2 regions of the Streptosporangium sp. NPDC020072 genome follow, and region 1 is predicted to be linked to the other one. Evidence: riboswitches for the same ligand, from Rfam matches in the RefSeq annotation. Region 1 holds a riboswitch; the other holds the start of a gene.
The links. A riboswitch is a leader RNA that binds a small molecule or an ion and turns the genes downstream of it on or off. The one in region 1 is predicted to bind glycine.
Positions count from the first base shown of each region.

Region 2: another riboswitch for glycine. It lies ahead of gcvT (glycine cleavage system aminomethyltransferase GcvT); the one in region 1 lies ahead of gcvP (aminomethyl-transferring glycine dehydrogenase).

Region 1 covers NZ_JBEYAB010000032.1:5,783-11,994, forward strand. The annotation lists gene gcvP (aminomethyl-transferring glycine dehydrogenase) at 1-2,080, opposite strand, end outside; glycine riboswitch at 2,240-2,331, opposite strand; gene ABZ470_RS41485 (MerR family transcriptional regulator) at 2,346-2,876, opposite strand; gene ABZ470_RS41490 (bifunctional nuclease family protein) at 3,111-3,581, opposite strand; gene ABZ470_RS41495 (MerR family transcriptional regulator) at 3,661-4,311, opposite strand; gene ABZ470_RS41500 (FHA domain-containing protein) at 4,338-4,850, opposite strand; gene ABZ470_RS41505 (mannose-1-phosphate guanyltransferase) at 5,097-6,212, opposite strand, start outside.
Region 2 covers NZ_JBEYAB010000002.1:128,032-134,243, reverse strand. The annotation lists gene ABZ470_RS03915 (hypothetical protein) at 1-174, opposite strand, end outside; gene ABZ470_RS03910 (L-serine ammonia-lyase) at 287-1,663, opposite strand; gene gcvH (glycine cleavage system protein GcvH) at 1,749-2,138, opposite strand; gene gcvT (glycine cleavage system aminomethyltransferase GcvT) at 2,135-3,223, opposite strand; glycine riboswitch at 3,265-3,349, opposite strand; glycine riboswitch at 3,352-3,450, opposite strand; gene ABZ470_RS03895 (hypothetical protein) at 3,590-4,342, shown strand; gene ABZ470_RS03890 (TetR/AcrR family transcriptional regulator) at 4,454-5,059, shown strand; gene ABZ470_RS03885 (alpha/beta hydrolase) at 5,056-5,895, shown strand; gene ABZ470_RS03880 (maleylpyruvate isomerase family mycothiol-dependent enzyme) at 5,972-6,212, shown strand, end outside.

The sequences.
Region 1 (6,212 bases):
CCGCCCCGAACTCGCCCGGCTTGGCCAGGCCGACCAGGGCGTTGAGGTTGGCGCCGTCGACGTAGACCTGGCCGCCCGCCTCGTGCACCCGCTCGCAGATCTGGGTGATGGTCTCCTCGTAGACGCCGTGCGTCGAGGGGTAGGTCACCATGATCGCGGCGAGCCGGTCGCGGTGCTTGCCGAGCTTGGCGTCGAGGTCGGCGAGGTCCACGTTGCCGTTGTCGTCGCAGGCGACCACGACGACCCGCATACCGGCCATGACCGCGCTGGCGGCGTTGGTGCCGTGCGCGGAGGAGGGGATCAGGCAGACGTCGCGATGGGCCTCGCCGCGGGCGTGGTGGTAGGCGCGGATCGCCAGCAGCCCGGCGAACTCACCCTGGGAGCCCGCGTTCGGCTGGATGGAGACCGCGTCGTAGCCGGTGACCTCGGCCAGCCAGCCCTCAAGCTCCCGCACCAGCTCCGTGTAGCCCTCGGCCTGCTCCGCGGGGGCGTAGGGGTGCAGCCCGGCGAACTCGGGCCAGGTGATCGGCTCCATCTCGGTGGTCGCGTTGAGCTTCATGGTGCACGAGCCGAGCGGGATCATCGACCGGTCGAGCGCGACGTCCTTGTCCTGGAGCCTGCGCAGGTAGCGCAGCATGGCCGTCTCCGACCTGTGGCTGTGGAAGACCGGGTGGGTCAGGTAGTCGCCGGTGCGCGCCAGCCCCTCGGGCAGCGCGTCGTGCGCCGCGGCGTCCAGGTCGGTCAGTACGGCGCCGCTGACCTCGAAGGCGGCCAGGACCTGCTCCAGGTGGAGCTGCTCGGTCCGCTCGTCGCAGGTGACACCGACGTGGTCGGCGTCGACCAGGCGCAGGTTGACGCCGTTGTCGCGGGCCGCGGCCACGATCCGGGCGGCGCGGCCGGGCACCCGGGCGAGCACGGTGTCGAAGAAGGCGTCGTGGACGACCTCGACGCCTCCGTGGCGCAGGCCCGCGGCCAGCACGACGGCGTGCCGGTGGACGCGCCTGGCGATCCTGCGAAGGCCCTCGGGGCCGTGGTAGACGGCGTACATGCCCGCGATGACCGCGAGCAGCACCTGCGCGGTGCAGATGTTGCTGGTCGCCTTCTCCCTGCGGATGTGCTGCTCACGGGTCTGCAGCGCCAGGCGGTAGGCGGGGCGGCCGTCGGCGTCCTGGGAGACGCCGACCAGACGGCCGGGCATCTGCCGCTGCAGGCCGTCGCGGACGGCCATGTAGGCGGCGTGCGGGCCGCCGAAGCCCAGCGGGACGCCGAAGCGCTGCGAGGAGCCGATCGCGATGTCGGCGCCGAGCTCGCCGGGGGCGGCCAGCAGGGTCAGGGCCAGCAGGTCGGCGGCGGCCACCACCTGGGCGCCGCGCGCGTGGGCGGCCTCGGCGACCGCGCGGAAGTCCCTGATCTCGCCATCGGCCCCGGGGTACTGCACGAGCACGCCGAAACAGTCGGGAAGGGCCTCGGTGAAGTCGCTCTCGACCAGCTCGATGCCGAGCGGCTCGGCCCTGGTGCGCAGCACGGCCTTGGTCTGCGGCAGCGAGCCGGCGTCGACGACGAACACGTTCGAGGAGCCGCGCACCGCCCTGCGGGCCAGCGTCATCGCCTCGGCGGCGGCGGTGGCCTCGTCCAGCAGGGAGGCGCCCGCCACGTCGAGACCGGTCAGGTCGGAGACGACCGTCTGGAAGTTGAGCAGGGCCTCAAGGCGCCCCTGGGAGATCTCGGGCTGGTAGGGCGTGTAGGCGGTGTACCAGCCGGGGTTCTCCAGGAGGTTGCGGCGGATGACCGCCGGGGTGATCGTGTCGTGGTAGCCCAGGCCGATCATCGAGGTGAGCACGGTGTTGCGCCCGGCGAGGGCGCGCAGCTCGGCGATGGCCTCCGTCTCGCTCGCGGCGGGCGGGAGGTTGAGCCTGTCCTTCGCCCTGATGGCCTCGGGGACGGCCACCGCGACCAAGTCGGCGGTCGAGGCGAATCCGACCGCCTCGAGCATGCGGGTCTGGTCGGCGTCCGCGGGCCCGATGTGACGGGTGGCGAACGGCGGGGGGGTCAGCTCGCTGAGCGGTGACAGGTCGGTCATGGGAAGCCTCCCGAGACGTTGGAGACCGGCGCTGGGCGCGGGCGTATGCCGGATCTCCCCCTCTGTCATCGCGACCTGAGAGTTTCACCTTCCGGTGCGTGGAAGGCTTTCCCCGTCGGTGAGACGCGCCTGGCGGGCGTGCCTGCTTTCCAGAGTCGCCTCGCCCACGCGGTACCGGGTGCCTGAGAGATTCCGGGGAGGTTGCTCCTTCGGCGCCCCGATCATGCCGGGGTCTCTCCCGCGCAGAGTCAGCAGCGAGACAACCTTACCCGGTGCGGCGAGCCCGGCGACGACGGGCCAGCTCATCCGCGTGGTGATCGCCTAAAGGGCTCTGGCCGGACTCCGCGCGCTCTCCGGGCAGGTCGGCCAGGGAGCCCTCCACCTCCTGCCAGACGCGGCCGAGGGCTATGCCGAAGACACCCTGCCCTCCCTGGAGCAGGTCGATGACCTCGTCGGGTGAGGTGCACTCGTACACGCTCACCCCGTCACTCATGAGGGTGATCTGGGCCAGGTCGTTGACGCCGCGGTCGCGCAGGTGCTGGACGGCGATGCGGATCTGCTGGAGGGACACACCCGTGTCGAGCAGCCGTTTGACGACCTTGAGCACCAGGATGTCGCGGAAGCCGTACAGGCGCTGGGAACCCGAACCGTGAGCGGCCCTGACCGTGGGCTCGACCAGACCGGTGCGCGCCCAGTAGTCCAGCTGCCGATAGGTGATGTCGGCCGCGGCACAGGCGGTGGGACCGCGGTATCCGATGTCGGCGGGCAGTTTCACCGGCTGCCCGTCGAACAGCAGGCCCTCTTCGCCCGCACGCTGACGTGCCTCCCCGCGCCGTTCCGGGTCATCCTGGTCGGCGTTTCTACCCTCGCCGCTGCTGACCGCCACGCGGACCTCCGGCTTTCTCTCATCCCGCGGCCTGATCTGGGGGTTTGCGCACAGCCGCGGGTTTCACTTGCACCGTAGGACTGGGGCCAAGATCAGTCAACGACCCTCCCCGGCGCGTCGTGAAGCGTAAATGCACCGAAATACCTACCCCGCGCGACCGAAGTCCTCGGGCGTGATCGTGTCAAGGAACTCCCTGAACTTCTCCACCTCGTCCTCCTGGTCGTCGGGAATGATCACCCCCGCCTCCCTGACGATGTCCTCACTGGCGAAGATACGGGCTCCCGTACGCAACGCCAGGGCTATGGAGTCCGAAGGACGGGCGCTCACCTCGACCCCGTTGGAGAACACGAGATCGGCGAAGAAGATCCCATCACGGAGTGCGACGATGTTCACGGTGCTCAGCCGGACGCCGAGCGCGTCGAGCACGTCGCGGAAGAGGTCATGGGTGAGTGGCCGGGGTGGCGGCTCTTCGGCCTGGGCCATCGCGATCGCCGTCGCCTCGGTCATGCCGATCCAGATCGGCAGGTACCGCTCCCCATGTGCCTCCTTCAGCAGGACAATAGGCTGGTTTGAGGGCATCTCAACCCGAACGCCCACGACCTCCATCTGCAACACGGGCTGCTCCGTCTTCGCTGGATTATGACCGGTTTGTTCAACGTAACACTCGTGAGGGGACGAGTGCCTGGTCAGGTTCTCACCGGCCCAAGCCCCCACGCACGGCGGAACGCAGGAGCGAGGCGTGCAATTCCAGCAGAAGACCAGAAATCTCCTTGGCGGTCTCGTCGGCCCGGTCGATGGCCCCCGGGCCTCGGCGGCGAAGCAACGGCGCGATGGCCTGTTCGACGAGGGTGGCCTCCCGCTCGGCCGCGGCCTTGACGACCCGCAGGTGGCGTGCCCTGAGCCCGAAGGCGGCCAGTGCCCCCACGCTGCGGGCCACGGCCAGCGCCTCGGCGTCGTAGTGGCGGGCGACCGCGGCGAGCAGGCCGAAGTCCTCAAGCTCGGTGAGGGTCTCCTCGTCGAGCTCGGCGGCGGCGAGCAGTTCCTTGCGGGTGAGACGAACCTCCGGCGGCGCCTCGCCGGGAAGGGCCCGCGGAGGGGTGACCGGCCGGTCCTCGCGGTCCGCGGCCTCGAGCCGGTCCTTGATCACACGCAGCGGCAGGTAACGGTCGCGCTGCTCGCCGAGGATGTAACGCAGCCGCTCGACGTCGGCGTAACTGAACTTCCGGTAGCCGGAGGGACTGCGCTCCGGCTCGATCAACCCCTCGCCCTCCAGGAAACGGATCTTGGAGATGCTGACGTCGGGGAACTCGCCCTGCAACAGGGCGAGCACCTCCCCGATGCTCATGTGCGAACGAGCCGCCTGGGAGCTCATCATCCTCCAGCGGCGCCACGGGTGAGGAAGACCAGGCGGAACTTGCCGATCTGCACCTCGTCGCCGCCGTAAAGCGGGACCTCCTCGATCCGCTCGCGGTTGACGTAGGTGCCGTTGAGGCTGCCGACGTCACGGACGGTGAACACCCCTCCGCCGCGCCGGTAGAACTCGACGTGACGCCGCGAGACGGTGATGTCGTCCAGGAAGATGTCACTCTCGGGGTGACGTCCGACCGTGGTCAGGTCACTGTCCAGCAGGAAGCGGCTGCCCGCGTTGGGACCACGCATGGCGACGAGCAGCGCGGCGCCCGGAGGCAGTTGCTCGACGGCCTGCCGCTCGGCGAGAAGCGTCTCTCCCGTCTCCGCCTCGTAGGCCTCGATCCCGGACAGGGAGATCGTCGACGTACTGTCTCCCGGGGAGTCGAACCTGGTCAGCGGCGACCCGCATCGTGAACAGAAACGGGCGTCCTCAGGGTTGGCATGACCGCACTGCGTGCAGTAGACGCTCGGCATCGATCGGCTCGGCCTCCTACCGCGAGGACGCGGCAACGGTTCTCGGTACGCGCGCCTCGCTTCATCGCTTCTCAAGTATTTGCTCAGACTGCGAATGCCGCAACATACACCGAATAGCGAGAAAGATCAAGTCCGACGCTCGAGGACGGGTTCGGTCGAGGACAAAGTTACCGCCGGGCGGCGCCCCGGTCCATGCCGCCGCGCTGGGTTTTCGCGCTCTCCGGGCCGGGGATCCCAGGGGAGACCTCAGGTCGCCGCCGCCCCCTCCACGACCCTGGCCCAGTGCTCGATCAGGCTCTGCGCCGAGTCGACGTCCCCCGCCTCCGCCCACAGGTGGGTCACCGCCTCGGCCGGGTCCGGCAGCACCAGCGCCCAGCTGCCGTCCTGCGCCACGACGCGCACCCCGTCGGTCGTGTCTATCCGGTACAGCTCGGCGGCCTCGATGACCGAGCGCATCACCACGCCCTTGGCGGCCCACGGCGTGGGGACCGTACGGCGCAGCAACCGGGCCTGCGGGATCCTGGCGTCGATCTGGCTGAGCGAAAGTCGGGTCCTGGCGACCAGGCCGAGCAGCCGCAGGAACACCGCCAGGCCGTCGACCGTCGGGCCGAACTCGGGTACCACGAAGCCGCCCCGCCCGTCCGCGGCGAAGACCATGCCCTCCGCCCTGGCCGCGGTGGTCAGCGCGTCCAGGGCGGTCGAGGTCCACTCGACCTGCACACCGTGGAAGCGGCAGACCTGCTCGGCCACCCGGGTCGTGGTGACCGGCAGGGCCACCCTGCCGCCGCGCCGCTCTGCGGCGACCAGGTCGAGCACGACCAGCAGGGCGCGCTCCTCGCTGATCAGCTGGCCCGTCTCGTCGACGAGCGCGATCCGCTCCCCCACCGGGTCGAAGCGCACGCCGAAGGCCGCCCTGGCCGAGCCGACCAGCTCGGACAGGCGTTGCAGGGCCCGGCGGCGCTCGGCGAGGGTCTCGGTCGGCGAGGCGTCGTCCAGGCGGTTGTTGACGGTGAGCACCTCGACGCCGACCCTGCCCAGGAGGCTGGGCAGCACCAGTGAGGAGGTGCCGCCCGCGCAGTCGACGACGACCTTCAGGTCGGCGTCGCGCACCCCGGTGACGTCCACGCAACGCAGCAGCTCGTAGGTGTAGTCCTCGATCGCCCTGGCCGGGAAGCTCAGCTCGGCGATCTCCCCGGGGAAGGCGCGGCGGAACTCCTGGCGGGAGAAGACCCGCTCCAGTTTGCGCTGGGCGCCCTGGGAGAGGTCGGCGCCGTGCTCGTCCATGAAGACGATGTCCACGCTCTGCGGGTCGCCCGGAGTGGTGCGCAACGCGATCCCGCCGACCGCGTTCTCCCTGGCGGT
Region 2 (6,212 bases), on a different contig from region 1:
GCGCACCCCGATCCCGGCGAGCAGGGCCAGCGCGAAGAACCAGTGAGAGCCACGGGAACCACGGGAGCCCGGGGAGCCGCTGTGGTCACGGTGGTCGCCGGGGAGGGCGGACGCGCGGTGGCGGGCCCGGCCTCCCGGACGTGTCTTCTCCGGCTGTGAGACCTCCGTCGGCACGACGTCCTCCCGACTCTCGGTGACAGCGGCACCCAGCATAGGGGCGCTACGGCGAGTGGCCGGGTGAGATGTCAAAGTTCGTGGAGTTTGGCGTGTTTGCCGGGAGGTCGGGTCAGCATTCGATGACGTTCACCGCCAGGCCGCCCCTGCTCGTCTCCTTGTACTTGTCGAGCATGTCGCGGCCGGTGTCACGCATCGTCTTGATCGCCTTGTCCAGGGAGACGAAGTGGCGGCCGTCGCCGCGCAGCGCGATCCTGGCCGCGGTGATGGCCTTGATCGAGGCCACCGCGTTGCGCTCGATGCACGGGATCTGCACCAGGCCGCCGATCGGGTCGCAGGTCAGCCCCAGGTTGTGCTCGATGCCGATCTCGGCGGCGTTCTCCACCTGCTCGGGGGTGCCGCCGAGCGCCTCGGTCAGCCCGGCCGCCGCCATCGAGCAGGCGGAGCCCACCTCGCCCTGGCAGCCGACCTCGGCGCCGGAGATAGAGGCGTTCTCCTTGAACAGCACGCCGATCGCCCCTGCGGTGAGCAGGAAGCGCACCACCCCGTCGTCGTCGGAGTTCGGGACGAACCGGTCGTAGTAGGTGAGCACGGCCGGGACGATGCCCGCCGCACCGTTCGTCGGCGCCGTGACGACCCGCCCGCCCGCGGCGTTCTCCTCGTTCACCGCGAGGGCGAACAGCGAGACCCAGTCCATCGCGTGCAGCGGGTCCTTCTCCGCGGCCTCGCTCTGCAGCCTCCGATGGAGCTGGTGGGCTCTGCGCCTGACCTTCAGGCCGCCGGGCAGCACGCCCTCCTTGGCGATGCCGCGCCCGACGCACTCGCTCATGACGCGCCACAGGTTCAGCAGCCGGTCGCGGATCTCCCGCTCGGACAGGCCGAAGGCCTTCTCGTTCTCCAGCATCAGCCCCGAGACGGAAAGACCCGTCTCCGTGCAGTGGCCGAGCAGCTCGGCCGCCGTGGTGAAGGGGTACGGCAGGACGGTGTCGTCCGGTTTGATGCGGTCGGCGCCGGTGGCGTTCTCGTCGACCACGAAGCCGCCGCCGACCGAGTAGTAGACCTTCTCCCGCAGGACGTCGCCGGTCTCCCCGAAGGCGGTGAACCGCATGCCGTTCGGGTGGTGTGGCAGGGAGATCTTGCGTTCGAAGACGAGATGCTCACCGACCACGAACGGGATCTCGCGGGAGCCGTACAACCGGATCGTTCCCGAGGCGCGCATGGCGGCCAGCCGTTCGTCGACGGTGTCGACGTCGACGAGTTCGGGTTTTTCGCCGGTCAGGCCGAGAAGGACGGCCTTGTCGCTGCCGTGGCCCTTGCCGGTCAGGCCGAGTGAGCCGTAGAGGATGACCTCGACCCGGGTGGTCTTGTCGAGCAGGCCGTCGTGGTCGAGCCCTCTGGCGAACCTGTGGGCGGCGGCCATCGGGCCGCCGGTGTGCGAGCTGGACGGGCCGATACCGATCTTGAAGAGGTCGAAGACGCTGATCGCCATTGATCTGCCCTGCCTTTGCGCTGTCCCGCGGTCGTGATCACGCGCGCCGGTGGACGCGCGTGATCACGACGCAAGATTAGATATTTCAGGATTCGCCCGAAGTGAGTGCCGTGTACTCCTCGGGGGACAGCAGGTCCTCCGGGTCACCCTCAAGCCGGACGCGGAACAGCCAGCCGTCGCCATAGGGGTCACTGTTGACCAGCGAGGGGTCGTCGACGACGGCCTCGTTGACCTCGACGACCTCACCGCCGACCGGCGCGAAGATGTCGCTCACCGACTTGGTCGACTCGACCTCGCCGACCGCCTCACCCGCGGTGAGCGAGGAACCGGCCTCGGGCAACTGGACGAAGACCACGTCACCGAGGGCGTTGGCGGCGTAGGCGGTGATGCCGACGGTCAGGGTCAGGCCGTCATCTATGCCCGAGATCCACTCGTGCTCCTTGGTGTAGTGCAGCTCCTCGGGAATGTCACTCACTTTTTCCTCCTGTAGAAAGGCAGCTCAACGACCTCGACCGGCTCGTGACTGCCCCGGATGTCCACGGCCAGTCCAGCGGACGTTCCGTTGTCCACGTAGGCCATGGCGATCGGCCTGCCCAGGGTCTGGGAAGGCGCTCCGCTGGTCACCTCTCCGACGACGACGCCGTCGCCGGAGACCACCGGATACCCGTGGCGGGGCACCCTGCGGCCGGTCGCGATCAGTCCCACCAGGCGGCGGGCCGGGGGGACGTCCTTGAGCGGCTCAAGGGCGGCCCTGCCGACGAAGTCGCCTGGTTTGTCAAACCTCACCACACGGCCGAGCCCCGCGTCGAACGGGGTGAGATCAGCGGAGAGCTCGTTGCCGTACAGCGGCATCCCCGCCTCAAGACGGAGGGTGTCACGCGCCGAAAGCCCGGCGGGCAGCAGGCCGTACGGCTCGCCCGCCTTGGTGAGCGCGGCCCACAGCGGCTCGGCGTCGTCGGCGGCGACGAACAGCTCGAAGCCGTCCTCGCCGGTGTAGCCGGTGCGGGCGACGAGGGCGGAGAGCCCGGCGACGGTCGCGGGAAGGCCCGCGTAGTACTTCAGGCCGTCGAGGTCGGCGTCGGTGAGCCCGCCCAGGATCTCGCGGGAGCGCGGCCCCTGTACCGCGACCAGCGCGTACTGCTCGGAGCGGTCCTCGACCGCGGCCTCGAAGGCCCCGGCGCGCTCGGTCAGCTCGGCGGCGACCCGGGGGTAGTTGGAGGCGTTGGCGACGACCATGAACTCCTGGTCGGCCAGGCGGTAGACGATCAGGTCGTCGAGCACGCCGCCCTGGGGATCGACGATCATCGTGTAGCGGGCGCGTCCCGGCTCAAGGGCGGAGATGTGACCGACGAGCGCGTAGTCGAGGGCCTCGCCTGCCTGCGGGCCCGTCACGAAGATCTCTCCCATGTGGGAGAGGTCGAACAGGCCGGCCGCCTGGCGGACCGCGTTGTGCTCGGCGGACTCGCTTCCGTAGCGCAGCGGCATCAGCCAGCCCGCGAAGTCGGTCAGCGTCGCGCCGAGGGCCTCGTGAACACCGCGCAGCGGCGTGGGTCGGGACATGTTCGCACCTCAGACAGGGGTCGGATGAGAAGCATCCTCCCCCTCTGTCATGGATGCCTGAGAGCTTCGCCCGATTTTTGCCGGACTTTCACCTTCGGCGAGGCCGTACGGCCTGCTTTCCAGAGGCACCTACCCACGCGGTCCTTTGCCTTGAGAGGTTTGCGGGGAGGGCTTGCTCCTTCAGGGGTCCTGGCCTGGATGTCAGGACGCTCTCCCGCGCGGGCTCGTCGGTGTCCCGGCCAGCCTAACCGTAGGCGAGGGCCGAGCGAAATCCCCGGGTCGGGACAGAGTGTCCGGTTAGGCGTGATCATGACGGCTCTCGCATAACCTGAAGGTGCAGTGGGGGATTTGTTCCAACATCGAATCGTGGAAACAGGACGGCTACCGCTCTTCTGTTTCTTCGTCGCGCTGATCGTCGCCTTCGTCTTCACCCGCATCAACGTCCGGCTCATCCGCGCCAAGATCGGCTGGTTCGGCAACGTCAGCGTCGGCGACATGCACATCCACCATGTGGTGTTCGGCGTGGTGCTGACGATGCTCGGCGGGGTCTCCGGCCTGCTCGTCTCCGGCGTCTCCCAGGGGTGGTACGCCCTGACCGCGGCCGTCTTCGGGGTGGGCGCCGCCCTCATCCTGGACGAGTTCGCGCTGATCCTGCACCTGCACGACGTCTACTGGGAGGAGGAGGGCCGCACGTCGGTCGACGCGGTGTTCATCGCGATCGCCGTCACCGGTCTGCTCCTGCTCGGCCTGCGCCCGCTGGGCTGGGAGCGGCCGGACGGCACGCCGCAGGGGACGTGGCTGGCGGTCGGCTTCCTCGTGCTCAATCTCATGCTCGCCGTGGTCACCCTGCTGAAGGGGAAGATCTGGACGGGCATGGTCGGTCTGTTCGTCCCGCTGCTGCTGATCGTCGGGGCGCTGCGGCTGGCCCGGCCCGGCTCCCCCTGGGCCCACTGGTTCTTCGCCCCGGGCTCCCGAAGGCCGAGGCCCTGGAAACTGGCCAGGGCGCAGCGCCGTGAGGAGCGCTGGCGCCGCCCGGCCATCAAGGTCAAGATCGCCTTCCAGGAGTTCGTCTCCGGCCGTCACGACCTGCCCTCCTCCCGCCTGCGGCCACGCCGCTGACCTCGGTGAACCGCCGTGCCGTACTGTCGCGCGCCCGGTGAAACTAATCTCATTAGACAGAAGCTAATGGGATTAGTTACAGTCTAGGGACTCTAGGAGAGAGGGGCGCGTATGGCGCGGGCCGGGTTGACGACGGATCGGGTGACGCTCGCCGGTGCCGAACTGGCCGACGAGGTCGGGTTCGACCGGCTGACCATGTCGGCGGTGGCACGACGGCTCGGGGTGAAGGACGCCAGCCTCTACGCGCACGTTCGCGGCCTTGAGGACCTGCGCGGCCGGATCGCCCTGCTGGCGGCCGACGAGAAGAGCGTCCGCATCGCGGAGGCCACCGCGGGGCTGGCGGGCAGGGACGCGCTGGTCGCGTACGCGACCGCCTACCGGGACTACGCCCGCGAACACCCGGGCCGCTACATGGCGACGCAGATCCCCACGGAGATCGACCCCGAGCTCCTGGCCGCGGCGCGCGGGCCGCGGCGCGCGATCGAGCTGACCTACGGCATGTTGCGCGCCTACGCCCTCGGGGAGCCCGACCTGACCGACGCGGTACGGCTGCTGCGCAGCATGCTGCACGGCTTCATCAGCCTTGAGGCGGCGGGCGGGTTCGCGCACTCGCGCCCGGCCGAGGAGTCGTGGTCACGCTGCCTCGACGCCCTGCACACCCTCCTGGAGCGCTGGCCCGCCGATCACGAACCACACGGTGAAGGAAAGAGGACATGACCGAGACGACCACCGGACGCCTGCGTGTGGACGGCGCCGAGCTGTACTACGAGGTGCGGGGGCGCGGGCCGCTCCTGCTGCTGATCCCCGGCGGCACCGGCGGCGCCGCCTCCTTCGAGGAGATCGTCGACGACCTGGCCGCCGACCGCACGGTCGTCACCTACGACCCGCGCGGCCTGTCCAACAGCCCTCTGGACGACCCGGCGGCGCCTCAGCGGGTGGAACAGCACGCCGAGGACGCCCTCGGGCTGATCGACCTGCTGTCCCCCGGGGAGCCCGTCAGCGTGGCGGGCTGCAGCTCGGGGGCGATCGTCGCGATGCGCCTGCTCACCGCCCACCCCGGGCGGGTCGCACGTGTCGTGGCGCACGAGCCGCCGCTGGCCGAGGTGCTGCCGGACGCCGCCGAGCACCGCGCGATGCTCGCCCGTGTCCGGGAGGCCTTCGACCGGGAGGGGCCGATGGCCGCGGCGACCGTGCTCGCGGCCGGTCTCAGGCGGCCGGGGGAGAGCGCCGGCGCGCGGCCCGCCGCCGAGCTGTCCCCCAGGGCGGCCGCGCGCGTCGAACGGTCGATGGCCGACGCCCCCTACTTCATCGGGCGTGTCATCCCGAGCTTCATGGCCCACGTCCCGGACGTGGACCGGCTGCGGGCCCTGTCGGACCGGCTCGTGCTCGCGGCCGGGGCGGACTCCCACGGCGAACTGCCCTACCGTCCCGCGGCCCTCCTGGCGGAGCGGTTCGGCACGGAGCTGGTCCACTTCCCCGGCGGGCACACGGGGCTCAGCACCCACCCCGCCGAGTTTGGGAAGCTGCTTCGCGAGGTGCTCGACGCCCGGTGAAACCGGGGCGCGGCGTCCACCGGCCGAGCGGAAAACAGAGAGAAGACCGTCGGGGCCGTACGGCATGATGCCGCCCATGGATCACACTCGCTATCTCGACCTGATCCGCGCCGACGGTGATCTCCTGCTCGCGGCCGCGGAGCGGGGGCTGGACGCCCGGGTGCCGTCGTGCCCCGGCTGGACCGGCCGTGACCTGCTCCACCACGTCGGAGGGGTCTACGACCACAAGGTCCTGTGCATGCGGCTCGGGCGTGACCCGCAGAAGGCCGAGCGGACGCCGCTGCCCGGCGACGCCGCGCTCAGGGACTGGTTCCTCT